Regions from separate parts of the Pantoea sp. Ep11b genome, predicted to be linked through region 3. Evidence: predicted binding sites of a transcription regulator. Region 3 holds the regulator's gene; each other region holds the start of a gene.
What was found. The regulator CRP, encoded in region 3, controls carbon source genes, mostly activating them, when cyclic AMP is high. The targets are predictions, from matches to a motif close to ATGTGANNNNNNTCACAT.
Positions count from the first base shown of each region.

Region 1: a site for CRP is predicted at 2,720-2,737, ahead of azuC (stress response protein AzuC). Genes of this name have one in related genera too.
Region 2: a site for CRP is predicted at 1,492-1,509, ahead of epd (erythrose-4-phosphate dehydrogenase). Genes of this name have one in related genera too.

Region 1 covers NZ_CP160631.1:229,247-234,240, forward strand. The annotation lists gene AB1748_RS01170 (hypothetical protein) at 1-1,239, opposite strand, end outside; gene AB1748_RS01175 (alpha/beta fold hydrolase) at 1,232-2,143, opposite strand; gene azuC (stress response protein AzuC) at 2,569-2,646, opposite strand; gene mntP (manganese efflux pump MntP) at 2,762-3,337, opposite strand; gene AB1748_RS01190 (DUF1158 domain-containing protein) at 3,653-3,895, shown strand; gene mqo (malate dehydrogenase (quinone)) at 4,644-4,994, shown strand, end outside.
Region 2 covers NZ_CP160631.1:3,615,647-3,620,640, reverse strand. The annotation lists gene tkt (transketolase) at 1-1,382, shown strand, start outside; gene epd (erythrose-4-phosphate dehydrogenase) at 1,699-2,718, shown strand; gene pgk (phosphoglycerate kinase) at 2,770-3,933, shown strand; gene fbaA (class II fructose-bisphosphate aldolase) at 4,039-4,994, shown strand, end outside.
Region 3 covers NZ_CP160631.1:51,098-56,091, reverse strand. The annotation lists gene AB1748_RS00380 (YccS/YhfK family putative transporter) at 1-1,495, opposite strand, end outside; gene crp (cAMP-activated global transcriptional regulator CRP) at 1,553-2,185, opposite strand; gene AB1748_RS00370 (OsmC family protein) at 2,490-2,894, shown strand; gene AB1748_RS00365 (phosphoribulokinase) at 3,138-4,007, opposite strand; gene AB1748_RS00360 (YheU family protein) at 4,069-4,287, opposite strand; gene AB1748_RS00355 (hydrolase) at 4,292-4,994, opposite strand, start outside.

The DNA.
Region 1 (4,994 bases), 180 kb from region 3:
CGGGAACCGCTCTTCATCCACTCCGATAAAGACCCCCTCGTCGCGGGCATGGGCGAGCAGCGCCCGCCAGCGGTCGATCTCCGCCAGCCCGATGCTCTCCGTGCCGTGAGAAAAGAGCATCATGTCGATATTGCGGAACGGTGGCTGTTTTTCGAGGAAACGTTGCAGCGCCGCGGCGGAAGGTTCAGTGCAGAACACCAGCCAGAACGGGATCGCCTGCTGCTGCTGCGTACACCACGGGTCCATCAACAGGAAGCTGTCCACCGTCAGCCGGGTCGGTAAAATGCCTGCCGCCAGATACCAGTCGCGGTAGATCTCCGCTACCACATAACTCATCGCTTCCGGGTCGTCGTAACGGATCTCCATCAACGTCCAGCTCTGCGCCGCCGCCAGTTTTTTCAGCGGCGAGATGAGGTAGCCATCCAGTCCCCACTCCGCTTCCGGTACATGATCGGTGATGGCGGGCGGCGTCCAGCGTTCCCGGTCAACGCCGTAACGCGCCAGATATTCCGCCACTCTCGGCCCGCCCTGCAGATACTCTTTTTCGCTGGCGCCGCCCAGCGCGCCAAACTGGAAGAACGAGCGATCGCTGGTGCGCGTCACCGGCCACTGACGGGTGCAGTGATTGATAAACAGCGTTGACCCGGCAGGCAGGCTGCCCATCAGAAACTCGTTGAAGGCCAGCGGCAGGTCGCGCAATTTCAGCCGGAAATAGCGCATCTGGTCCAGCATCAGGCGATCCTGATTCGGGTCGTGCATATGGTGAACGGCCAGGCGCGGCCAGGCGGCCAGCAGGGCAGCGGCAATCTCTTTGCCCTGCTCAAAACTCGCCATTGCATCATCGGGATCGCTGCCGGTCGCCCGGACCGGACAGAGAAAGGTCTGCGGCAGCCAGGGGACGCCCATCGCCGACGCCAGATGCACCAGCGCCCCGTTCGACGAACCGATAAAGGCTGCCGGATACGCCTGCTGCGGGTACTCACTCACCATCCACTCGGCGATCCCTTCCACATCCAGTTCGCCCGCCTGACGCAGGCTGATCCCCTCCGCCAGGCCGCCCAGCGCATAGCCCCACTCGCGTAGCCCGGTGGGCAGCCGGTTCAGCGAAGGCAGCAGGCGGTCCAGCGTCGGTGACTGGCTGGGACTGGTAAAAGGACGATCGTGAAGCGCGTTGGCCAGCGCCAGCAGCATGGCGGCCGCAGAGTCAAAACGGGCAATGCCTTTAGGCGGTTTACTCATGCTGATTCTCCTGCTGGATCCGCGCCAGGAAGGGGCGGATGGCGTTGCAGAAACTCCACGGATAGACGTAGTGCAACGTGTGGGTGCCGTCGCGCAGCGTCAGACGTTCACTGCGCGGCATCAGTGCGGCCAGTTCATCCAGCCAGCGCGCCGGACAGATCGGATCGCGTGAGCCGCGCAGCAGCAGCGTGGGGGCGCTGATGTAGGTAAGGCGATGCTCAATATGATCCCGTATCATAGCGCGCATTGTGCCAAAGGCACGCCACAGCCCCGCTTTTGCATAATCGATGCGGGCCAGCGGCCCCGGCGGCCGGCGCGTTTCCAGCCGGCTATTACGCCAGCTACGCCAGAGCTGGCGCGGCAGGCTGCGGGCGTGACGATCGACCGTCGGCCCCTGCAGCACCAGCCCCGCCACCGCCTGCGGATGTTTTACCGCCAGCGCCGCCAGAATCTGGCAGCCAGACGAATTACCGATCCAGATGGCACGCTGAAAGCCGTTGTGCTGCAGCCAGAGCCAGAGCACATCGGCCTGCTGATCCACCGACATTATCGGGGCTGAGGCTGGCAGCGCACTGGCCCCGAAACCCGGCAGATCCGGCACCAGTACGTGATAGTCGCGAGCCAGCGCCAGTGCCAGCGGCTCCATAGCCCGGCCCGACATCACCAGACCATGAATCAGCACCACCGGCAGGCCCTGATCGTCGTTTGGCGTGACGCGGGTAAACATGCGCCAGTCGCCCACCTGCTGGAAGTAACCGGCCAGTCCGGCATGATGACTGCGCGGCGACACCGGCGGCGTCTGCTTCAGCGCCTGCCAGCGTTTCATGCCCCACAGCGTCGCCGCCACACCCAATCCCACGCCTGCCACAATCGCTGCCTGTTTTCGTCGATGCTTCTGGATCATCCGCTGCTCCTGATTTGGGGAGAATAATTCAGTGTAGGACGGTATCAGGCCGGAGGCGGGTTAATGGTGAGATGGTGAACTATTTGGACGGCGTGTCAGTCCCACAGGAGAGAGCGTGATGGGTATTAAACACTGGTAAGCAGAAGCGTTGGTGTCGGTGGCTTCAGGTAATTACAACTTCAGACGATGAAAATCTGCAATGAGCGATAAGCGGACATCGTGCTTTCTCATAACGATCACCGCAAAAAGCAAAAACTTCGTTCATCCTTTCTGACAGCTAAAACATGATAATAAGCGTGGCAGCAGCAGACCGGATGCCCACGGGGCACAAACAGGCAGATCTAAACAGCGGGAAGTAAAAAGCGGAAGGTGATAATCACCGGTCTGTCCCTGACCGCGATTATCGAGGGTTTCCTGCGGGGTGTTTAGTTCATGGCACCCGGCGGGACGTGTCTGAACGTCTCAACATAAGCGCGGAACACGTATTTAAATATGCGTTTCATGCAGCACCTGATTCAAATTTCGTTGAAGATATACTGAAAAAGTATAGCTGCTGCGCGTTTTAACAGCAAATAAATTTGAACCAGATCACAAAATTGCCACTTTGGCGCGGGCGCCTCAGGCTATATAGCCGAGGTGCTCTAACAGGATGGTAGAGCCGATAGCGATCAGCACCACGCCGCCCAGCACCTCCGCCCATTTGCCCAGAACCGGACCGATGAAGCGTCCCACCAGCACCCCGGTCGTCGCCATCACGGTAGTCGCGGCGCCGATGGTCAGTGCGGTGGTAATGATGTTCACCTGCAGGAAGGCCAGGCCGACGCCGACAGCCAGCGCATCCAGGCTGGTCGCGACAGCGGTGGTCGCCAGCACCATAAAGCCGTGGCTTTGCGGGGCTTCGCAGGGCTCTGCAACGGCAGTCTGCCGTAAACCTTCCAGCATCATACGCCCACCAAGGAACGCCAGCAGGCTGAAGGCCACCCAGTGATCCCACGCCATAATGTAACGGCTGGCGGCCAGGCCAAGCGCCCAGCCAATCAGCGGAGTCAGCGCTTCAATAGAGCCGAAAATCAGACCGGTACGCAGTGCTTCCTTAAAACCGGGACGATGCAGAGTCGCACCTTTGCCCAGGGCAGCAGCAAACGCGTCCATCGACATGCCAAGCGCAAGAATCAGAGTAGCAATAAAGGTCATGATTTATTCACCTGGGGCGAAAAAGCGGCAATTCACGCTAAATTCACCACACAAAGTGTTCAGTTATGAAAAAGTGGGCGCAGTCTACCATGCAAACCGGAAGATAAAAAGACAGTAAAATCATGGATTTAAGTATAGCAAAGGCTATAACTCTTATCATTCGCTATATATGCCGCTAAGTCGATGGCAGCAAAGCCTTTTCTGATCTTCCTCCGCCTGCTGTGACCCGCCTGTGGCGCTGATCCGCTACGCCGCCATTGAACCGCGCCGACGATTGCCGGAAAATGCCGGGCTGATAAATATGGGATACCGGTTATGAATAACCCTTTTGAGACGTTGATCGTGCCGGGTGGCATTTTGCTGCTGGGCTTTCTTTCGGCACTGCTGCTGCCTGCGCCCGCTTTCAGCCTGGCGGTGGCACAGCATCTGTTGCAGCTGTTCCATCTGCAGGATCTGAATCAGCTCTACACGGTAGTGTTTTGCGTCTGGTTTTTACTGCTCGGGGCACTGGAGTTTTTTGTGATCCGTTTTGTCTGGCGTCGCTGGTTCAGGGTCTGATGACCCGGGTATCGACCAGCGTCCTGAGCCGTCCGGCGCTGCGCGCTTAACCCTCTAGCAACAGTTTCTCCACCTGGCAGCAGACCCGCAACGCGCTGTCGGGTCTGCTATGCCGCACTCGCGCGACGCTCAATGGAACAAGATCGCCAGTCCGGACATCGCGACCGGGATGATGAACGCCCGAAACGGCATGGCGATAAGTCTGAAAAAGCGCCCTGCCAGCGCGACGCCGTCATAAGTGAAACCGATGCGTGCATTGCTTTACACGCATTTTCAGACTCACAAAAATGTAACATTGTTTTTACACAACCAGCCGATCGGCACCCTCTGCGCCTATTCCCGTTATTCCTTTTTGCATAATAAATCGCTAAATTTCAGCGAATTAAATAATTCCGCACGGTTAGCACGCATACAGGCGTTGCACCAGCATGGGGCTTTTCCGCAACATAGTTTTTCAGTTAACCTACTGACTTAACGATAAAAAATCGCTAATACACCATTGCGCGTGATGATTAATTCTTATGCTGAATCATTTCTGCATTTAAAAAATAAACAAATGTTTAATTCAGATGCGAGAATGTTATATTCAGATGACAAAGCATAACGTGCAGTTAACGCGTTATCACCGCTTTAACCTATACCTGAGACTTAACCTTTGAGAAATAGCGCAACGCGCTCGTCAGAAGCGTGACTATTTCGCCTGCGAAACTGTTGGGCTTCAGGTCAACAGAAGAGGAGATGTCGCCTCATGTGCAATTCAGCTGTAAACCTTGCGCTCGCGATGAGTGCCATGGCAAAGGACACCACTACCGCGCAGGAGCGCAAAGACGTTGACGTGCTGCTGATTGGCGCAGGTGTGATGAGCGCTACTCTTGGCGCATGGCTGCAGGATTTAGAACCGGACTGGTCCATCGAAATGGTGGAGCGGCTGGATAGCGTGGCCGAAGAGTCATCCAACGGCTGGAATAACGCCGGGACCGGTCATGCGGCGCTGGCCGAGCTGAACTATACGCCTCAGCAGGCGGATGGCAGCATCGACATCTCCAAAGCGGTGACGATTAACGAATCGTTCCAGATTTCCCGTCAGTTCTGGGCCTGG
Region 2 (4,994 bases), 340 kb from region 3:
TTGAAGCGTACGGCTGGCATGTGATCCGTGGCATCGATGGCCACGATGCAGACGCGATTGCTAAAGCGATCGACGAAGCGAAAAGCGTCAGCGACAAGCCTTCACTGCTGATGTGCAAAACCGTGATCGGCTTCGGTTCACCGAACAAAGCGGGCACCCACGACTCTCACGGCGCGCCGCTGGGCGATGACGAAGTAGCACTGACCCGCAAACAGCTGGGCTGGAACCACGCACCGTTTGTGATCCCTTCTGAAATCTACGCTGAGTGGGACGCGAAAGAAGCGGGTCAGGCGAAAGAGTCTGCCTGGAATGAGAAATTTGCTGCCTATGCGCAGGCGCATCCGGAGCTGGCGGCTGAGTTCACACGTCGCGTCAGCAACGAGCTGCCGGCGAACTGGCAGGAAGAGTCACAGAAATTTGTTGAGCAGCTGCAGGCCAACCCGGCGAAGATTGCCAGCCGTAAGGCCTCACAGAACGCCATTGAAGCCTTTGGTAAAATTCTGCCAGAGTACCTGGGTGGCTCAGCCGATCTGGCGCCAAGTAACCTGACCATCTGGTCCGGCTCTAAGCCGATCAATGAAGATGCGGCCGGTAACTACATCCATTACGGCGTGCGCGAGTTCGGTATGACCGCCATCGCCAATGGCCTGGCGCTGCACGGCGGCTTCCTGCCTTACACCGCAACCTTCCTGATGTTTGTGGAGTATGCGCGTAACGCCGCGCGTATGGCGGCCCTGATGAAGATCCGTCAGATCATGGTCTACACCCATGACTCCATTGGTCTGGGCGAAGATGGCCCGACGCATCAGCCGGTTGAGCAGATGGCGAGCCTGCGCACCACGCCAAACATGAGCCTGTGGCGTCCTTGCGACCAGGTGGAGTCTGCGGTGGCGTGGAAATATGCTATTGAGCGTAAAGATGGCCCGACGGCGCTGATCTTCTCCCGTCAGAACCTGGCGCAGCAGGAACGTGATGCTGCACAGCTGGCGAACGTCGCGCGCGGCGGCTACGTGCTGAAAACCTGTGAAGGTACGCCGGAGCTGATCCTGATCGCTACCGGTTCAGAAGTGGAACTGGCAGTAGGCGCCTGGGATAAACTGACCAGCGAAGGCCGTAAAGTGCGCGTGGTCTCCATGCCATCGACCGATGCTTTCGACAAGCAGAGCGAAGAGTACCGTGAATCTGTGCTGCCGAAAGCGGTCAGCGCACGCGTTGCTATTGAAGCGGGCATCGCAGATTACTGGTTCAAATACACCGGCCTGAACGGCGCGATTGTGGGCATGACCAGCTTTGGCGAATCTGCTCCTGCGGATCAGCTGTTTGAACTGTTTGGCTTTACCGTCGACAACGTGGTCGCGAAAGCGAAGGCGCTGCTGGCGTAAAAACGCGGCCAGGCGGCGCTTCACCCGCCTGGCAGTAAAACTCGGGGACGATCTTTTCGTCCCTTTTTCCTCTTTTATTCCTGCAGTAATAACTGATTTTTGCCCGTTTTTGTGATGCAGATCCAAATTTAAGCAGGCAGATTGATCACAGTCATTCCCGTTATTCCTTCCTTCTATTATTGTAGCTGAACCGTTTCAGTCGCCGGGCAGATCGCCCTGGTTTCGGACAATGCCGGGTAAGAATCTCCTGTACAAAATGCAGTGAAACGCTCAGGCTAACGGCACGTTTTTTTCAGTCTGACGTGGCAGGAGAGAAATGACGGTACGGGTAGCGATAAATGGTTTTGGCCGGATTGGACGCAACGTCCTGCGCGCGCTCTATGAAACGGGCCGGCGGGCGGAAATCACCGTGGTCGCCATCAACGAACTGGCAGAAGCCACCGGTATGGCGCACCTGCTGAAATATGACACCAGCCACGGCCGTTTTGCTTTCGATGTACGCCAGGAGCGCGATATGCTCTGTGTCGGGGGCGACACCCTGCGCATTCTGCACCGCGCCGCCATTGCCGATCTTCCCTGGCGCGAACTGGATGTGGATATAGTGCTGGACTGCACGGGCGTCTACGGCTCGCGCGCTGATGGCGAAGCGCATCTGCAGGCGGGGGCGAAGAAGATACTCTTCTCGCATCCCGGCGGCCATGACCTCGACGCGACCGTCGTGTATGGCGTGAACCAGCAGGATCTGACGGCCAGCGACCGCATCGTCTCCAACGCCTCCTGTACCACCAACTGCATTATTCCGGTGATCAAACTGCTGGATGACGCATTTGGCATCGAGTCCGGCACCGTCACCACGATCCACTCCGCGATGCACGATCAGCAGGTGATCGACGCCTATCACAGCGATCTGCGTCGCACCCGCGCCGCCAGTCAGTCGATCATTCCGGTCGATACGCGTCTGGCGGCCGGAATCACCCGCATTTTTCCGAAATTCAACGATCGCTTTGAGGCGATAGCCGTGCGTGTGCCGACCATTAACGTCACGGCCATCGATCTCAGCGTCTCTGTGCGCCAGGCCGTGAAGGCGTGTGAGGTGAACACCCTGCTGCAAAGCGCAGCAGAGGGGGCATTTCGTGGTATAGTTGACTATACGGAATTACCGTTAGTCTCAGTCGATTTTAACCATGATCCGCACAGTGCCATTGTGGATGGAACACAAACGCGGGTCAGTGGTCAACACCTTATCAAGACCCTGGTCTGGTGTGACAACGAATGGGGCTTCGCTAACCGGATGCTCGACACGACGTTAGCGATGGCCGCAAGTGGTTTCAGGTAAGACGCGGTTTGCGTCTGGCAAAACTTATGAGAATCAACGAGAGGATTCACCATGTCTGTAATTAAGATGACCGATCTGGATCTGGCTGGCAAACGCGTGCTGATCCGTGCCGATCTGAACGTACCTGTTAAAGAAGGTAAAGTGACGTCTGATGCACGTATCCGTGCTTCACTGCCAACCATTGAAGCGGCGTTGAAACAGGGCGCGAAAGTAATGGTTACCTCTCACCTGGGTCGTCCGACCGAAGGTGAATACAACGAAGAGTTCTCACTGCTGCCGGTAGTTAACTACCTGAAAGAGAAGCTGAACGGCACCACCGTGACGCTGGCTAAAGATTACCTCGACGGCGTTGACGTCGGCGCTGGCGAGCTGGTCGTTCTGGAAAACGTTCGCTTCAACAAAGGCGAAAAGAAAGACGACGAAGCGCTGTCTAAAAAATATGCTGCCCTGTGTGACGTGTTTGTGATGGATGCCTTTGGTACCGCGCACCGCGCACAAGCCTCTACCCACGGCGTCGGCAAATTTGCCCCTGTCGCCTGTGCAGGCCCGCTGCTCTCTGCTGAGCTGGAAGCGCTGGGTAAAGTAATGAGCAACCCTGAGCGTCCGCTGGTTGCGGTCGTCGGTGGCTCTAAAGTCTCTACAAAATTTGACGTGCTGCAGTCGCTGGTGAAAATCGCGGACACCGTGATTGTCGGCGGCGGCATCGCTAACACCTTCGTGGCTATCGACAACAAGGTCGGTAAATCACTCTATGAGCCAGACTTCGTGGAAGCGGCTAAAGGCCTGCGCGACCAGTATGGTATCCCGGTTCCGGTTGACTCCCGCGTCGGCACGGAATTCTCTGAAACTGCCCCTTCAACCGTGAAAAAGGTTTCGGAAGTGGCGGATAACGAAGAGATTATGGACTTTGGTGATGAAACCGCACAGGCGATGGCTGCGATCCTGAAGGATGCTAAAACCATCCTGTGGAACGGCCCGGTAGGCGTGTTTGAGTTCCCTAACTTCCGTAAAGGCACCGAGATCGTGGCTAATGCCATTGCAGACAGCGACGCGTTCTCTGTAGCAGGCGGCGGCGATACCTTAGCGGCTATCGATCTGTTCGGCATTGAAGACAAAATTTCCTACATCTCGACCGGCGGCGGCGCATTCCTGGAGTTCGTGGAAGGCAAAAAACTGCCGGCCGTTGCCATGCTGGAAGAGCGTGCGAAGCAGTAATCCTTTGGGGGCGATGCCTGACGGCATCGCCTGAAGTCTTGCCCGACTGGGCGTTTAAATCGACGTTCCTTAAGGGGAACAACGGTCACGAAACAGGACACAATCATGTCTAAAATTTTTGATTTCGTAAAACCCGGCGTTGTCACTGGTGATGACGTACAGAAGATCTTCAAAGTTGCAAAAGAGAACAAATTCGCACTGCCAGCCGTAAACTGCGTCGGCACCGACTCCATCAATGCGGCACTCGAAGCTGCAGCGAAAGTGAAAGCGCCAATCATCATCCAGTTCTCTAACGGCGGTGCAGCCTTTATCGCGGGTAAAGGCTTCAAGAGTGACAAGCCACAGGCCGCGGCCATCTTCGGTGCGATCGCCGGTGCACACCACGTTCACCTGATGGCAGAGCAGTATGGCGTGCCGGTTATCCTGCACACCGACCACTGTGCCAAGAAACTGCTGCCGTGGATTGACGGTCTGCTGGACGCGGGCGAAGAGTATTTCCAGAAAAATGGTAAGCCACTCTTCTCATCTCACATGATCGACCTGTCAGAAGAGTCTCTGGAAGAGAACATCGAAATCAGCAGTAAGTACCTGGCGCGCATGGCGAAACTCGACATGACCCTGGAGATCGAACTGGGCTGCACCGGTGGTGAAGAAGATGGCGTGGATAACAGCCACATGGACGCGTCAGCACTTTACACCCAGCCAGAAGATGTGAACTACGCGTACGAAAAACTGCATGCGATCAGCCCACGCTTCACCATTGCGGCCTCATTCGGTAACGTTCACGGCGTTTACAAGCCAGGCAACGTCAAACTGACCCCGACCATCCTGCGCGATTCGCAGAAATTCGTGTGTGAAAAACATGGCCTGCCGCACAACGCGCTGGACTTCGTTTTCCACGGCGGTTCAGGTTCTTCAGCAGCAGAAATCGAAGAGTCTATCAGCTACGGCGTGATCAAGATGAACATCGATACCGATACCCAATGGGCGACCTGGGACGGCATTCTGCAGTACTACAAAAAGAACGAAGGCTATCTGCAGTCGCAGCTGGGTAACCCGGA
Region 3 (4,994 bases):
CAAAAGCGATCAGACAGCCCATCAGCGTATCCATCAGGCGCGGCAGCAGAAACTGTGCGCCGTTCAGCGACAGCAGCTGCAGCGAATAAACGGCAGTCACCGTGAAGCCAATCATCGACCAGCCATAAAACTGACGGGTAAAGCGATAGCTGATAAAGGTAATCGCCAGCATGATCAGCAGCACCAGTGACTCCGGCACCGCCAGGCGCAGCGTAGCGGCCGCGATCACCAGCCCGGCAAACGTGCCCAGCGCCCGGTGCTGGATGCGGACACGGGTGGCGCTGTAGCCGTTCTGGCTGACGAACATGATGGTCATCAGGATCCAGTAGGGCTTGGGAATGTTGAAGAACAGCGCCAGTGCGCTGCCCAGCATCAGCATGACCGCAAAACGACCGGCGGTGCGCAGCGCCGAGGAGCGCAGGGAGAGATAGTTGCGCAGGGCAGGCAGCAGCGGCAGGCGGCGCTGGCGGTCGGCCATCAGGTCGCGCTGATAGAGCGGTTTCTGCGTGCGCAGGACCCGGGCAATCCGGTTGAAGTGATAGAGGCAGAAGTGCCCGACCGGGTTGTCGGGATGCTGCCAGGTGATTTTCTCCAGCGCGCCGAGCTGCTTGTCCATCGCAAAGCGTTCGGGTAACTGGTGATAAAGAATATTATCCGCCAGCACCCGCAGCCGGGCCGAGATAGTTTTGGCATTCCAGCGGATCACCGCTTCGGCGTGGCTCTGCTCCACCAGCTTCTGCACCTCTTCCGGCCGATGCAGGCTGACTGAGATATGCTCCTGCAGATCCAGCGCCACCTGAAAGGCGCGCGTCAGCCGCTTATGACTGTGGTCGCGGCTGGCCGACAGCATATGCATCTGCTGATAACAGGTGTTGATCAGGTCGACCACTTTCTGCTGGCGAGCCAGCAGCGGCGGCAGGGCCTTCTCCGGATCGGTCAGCTGTGTCAGCAGGGTATATTTGGCGTCGCAGTAGTTAGCCAGTTCGCGGTAGATCAGACTCAGGCTCTCGCGCATCGGCTGCTCTTTCCACAGCCAGAACCAGAACCAGTTAAACAGCCCATACCAGAGCGTGCCGCCGATATAGAGCAGGGGCGGAACATAGATCGGCATGCGACCCACCAGGCTCAGGGTAAAGATGGCGGCGATAAGGGTGCCGGGCAGCAGACGGCCATGCAGTGGACTGATCTCTCCGGTTACTCCGAGCAACAGCGACATGGCGAACAGGATCAGCGGCAGCGGCACCGCCTGCAGGGTGAGCCACTGGATCAGGAAGCTGCCGAGGGCAAACAGGCTGCCGCCCACGATCAGGCGTTTGAAGAAGCGTTTATGCGGGGTATCCAGACCAGCGATATTGCAGCAGGCGGGCACCAGCGAGAAGAGCAGGCCTTTTTGCAGGTCGCCCGCCAGCCAGCCCAGCGCCACCGGCAGGCAGAGCACCAGCGTTTGCCGCAGGGCGTAGTTCACTTCAGGGTGGTAGATTATTCGACGCCACATCGGCTCAGCACAAACAATAACGGCGTGATGTTGCCATCACGCCGTGGGTGACAGGAATCAGCGGGTGCCGTAAACGACGATGGTTTTGCCGTGTGCGGAGATCAGGTTCTGATCTTCCAGCATCTTCAGAATACGGCCCACGGTTTCGCGTGAACAACCAACAATCTGGCCAATTTCCTGACGAGTGATTTTAATTTGCATGCCGTCGGGATGCGTCATGGCATCTGGCTGTTTCGCCAGGTTAAGCAGGGTCTGTGCAATGCGCCCGGTCACGTCAAGGAAAGCGAGATTACCCACTTTTTCAGACGTGACCTGCAGGCGACGCGCCATCTGCGACGAGAGTCGCATCAGGATATCAGGGTTAACCTGGATCAGCTGACGGAACTTCTTATAAGAAATCTCTGCCACTTCACATGCGCTTTTCGCACGTACCCAGGCGCTGCGCTCCTGGCCTTCTTCAAACAGGCCAAGCTCACCAATAAAATCACCCTGATTCAGGTAGGAAAGAATCATCTCCTTGCCTTCTTCATCTTTAATCAGAACCGCAACGGAACCTTTCACGATGTAGTAAAGCGTTTCGGCTTTTTCACCTTGATGAATCAGCGTACTTTTGGATGGATACTTGTGAATATGGCAATGGGACAGGAACCATTCGAGTGTAGGGTCTGTTTGCGGTTTGCCGAGAACCATTCGCTATTATCCTCTGTTGTAATCGTGCCCAAAACACAGGGGGCAGTTTTCCCTGTCAGGCGGTGAAAGCTTCAAGCGTTTTCCATTTCAGGAAATTATTCGGGCCGCATCAGGCGCAGTGCGCATCATTCTTCCCGGCTTCGTCATCGGGTGACGAAAAATATTTTCAGCACTGTTTGTAGCACAGCTTAAGCCGACTGTCTTCTGTTGTCTCGCTTCAGCTACGGGCGGATTTCTCCGGATTGCTGTTTACCAGGGGAAAGCGTACTCTGACGACAAAACAGCATATTCCGGAGCAAAAATCATGCAGGCAAGAGTGAAATGGGTAGAAGGGCTGACATTCCTCGGAGAATCCTCATCGGGCCATCAGATCCTGATGGATGGCAATTCAGGGGATAAAGCGCCCAGCCCAATGGAGATGGTGCTGATGGCGGCGGGCGGATGCAGCGCAATCGACGTGGTATCAATTCTGCAAAAAGGCCGCAACGATGTGGCTGATTGTGAAGTAAAACTGACCTCAGAACGTCGTGAAGAGGCGCCGCGAATCTTTACGCACATCAACCTGCATTTTATCGTCAGTGGCAAAGCACTCCAGGATAAAGCGGTCTCACGCGCCGTCGATCTTTCGGCGGAAAAATATTGCTCGGTCGCCATCATGCTGGGTAAAGGCGTAACGATTACCCACAGCTACGAAGTGATTGAACTGTAATAGCCGCAGGATTTTTAACGTTGCCGGCACGCTGTTGTAAGACCGTGCCTGCACAGAGAACCGGGTCAGATCAGAAGGTCGCCTGAGCCAGTCCCTGACCGCTCGTCCCGCGCTGTCCCTGGCGGGGGACGCTTTCCTCTTCTGATCCGGTTCCCTGCGTGTTGAGCTTATGGGCTGCTGTCAGATCCTTTGTGTCCGGGTTTTGCCTGTAGCGACCTTCCTGAAGCCTGCGCATGCCGTCCCTTACTCTATCCGTTTGCCTTGCATCAGCCGCTTCACCAGCGGGCCCATAATTAACTCCATCGCCAGACCCATTTTGCCGCCCGGCACCACCAGGGTATTGATGTGCGAGATAAAGGAGCCCTGCAGCATCGCCAGCAGATAGGGGAAGTCGATATCCTCCAGCGCCTGGAAATGAATCACCACAAAACTCTCATCCAGCGATGGGATGGCACGGGCAGCGAACGGGTTGGAGGTATCTACGGTCGGGACACGCTGAAAGTTGATATGGGTGCGGGAGAACTGGGGCGTGATGAAGTTGATGTAATCCTCCATCGACCGGACCACCGAGTCCATCACCGCTTCACGGGAGTGGCCGCGCTCGCCGGTGTCGCGCACCAGCTTCTGGATCCACTCCAGGTTTACAATCGGGACCACGCCAACCAGCAGATCAACCTGCTCCGCCACATTGTGCTGCGCCGTTACCACACCGCCATGCAGCCCTTCATAGAAGAGAATATCGGTGTTCTGCGGCAGCGGCTGCCACGGCGTAAAGGTGCCTGGCACCTGATTCCACGGCACCGCCTCATCGTAAGTGTGCAGATATTTGCGCGACTGCCCCTGTCCGCTATAGCCATACTCTTTAAAGCTCTGCTCCAGCAGGCCAAAGTCATTGGCTTCGGGGCCGAAGTAGCTGACGTGGCGTCCTAAATCGCGCGCTTTACGAATCGCCATATCCATCTCAGGACGGGTAAAGCGGTGAAAGCTGTCGCCCTCCAGCTCCGCCGCATGAAGATCAAGCTGCTGAAAGATTTTGCGAAACGCCAGGCTGGTGGTGGTGGTTCCTGCACCACTGGAACCGGTCACCGCGATAATAGGATGACGTGCAGACATAGAGAAGCTCCCTGTGAGATCGGGTAACAGGCATTGTTAGCATGAAATGGCGGCGGGTGCATCAGCCACGAAAGGCGTTGCGCGGCATAATATTGACCGACTCATGCAGTTCTGACCATACCAGCACCACTTCACCGCTTTCCAGCTGACGTCGCACGTCCGCCACTTTGTCCAGCAGGCTGCGCTCCTGCTCGCCGTAGTCTGTGCCTTCGCGCAGCACAAAGGTTTCAATCAGGTTTTCAAGGGTCTCAGGCGAGACCTGTTGCCAGGGAATAATCACGAGATCAGTTATCCAGAAAAGGGGCGATCCACTGAGGGATGCGCTGTTCCAGCCACATTTCAGGCTGGCGTAATGTGCCGCCGACAAACCCTACGTGGCCGCCGTGTGATGTCAGTTGATACGTAATAGTGGCAGATAATTGACTGCTCTGCGGGATCACCTCATCACTCATAAAGGGATCGTCCCGGGCGTGCAGGATCAGCAGCGGTTTTTCTATCTGCTTCAGCCAGGGCATGGCGCTGGCCCGATGATAGTAATCTGCCGCATCCATAAAACCGTGGGCGCGCGCCGTAATCGCATCATCGAAGTCGCGCAGTCGCCGCAGCCCCTTGAGCTCTGCCAGATTCACCGGCAGCGTATCCGGCCAGGCGTGCAGCTTACGGCGGGCATTCTTCTTGAGCTGTGCCAGCAGATAGTATTGATAGAAGCGCGAAAAACCGCGTTCCAGTTTTACGCTGCAGGGCTCCAGCAGCAGCGGCGCTGAAACAATCACGCCAGCGTCGACCTCTGCGGCGGCGCCCTCCTGACCCAGCAGACAGCCCAGCATGTTGCCGCCCAGCGAAAACCCCACGGCGGCGGTAGGCACGCGGCCCCAGCGGGTGTGCAGCCAGCGCAGGAAAAAGCGGGCGTCGTCGGTTTCACCAGAGTGATAGATGCGGTTCAGCCGGTTAGGTTCGCCGCTGCAGCCGCGAAAATGCATCACCACC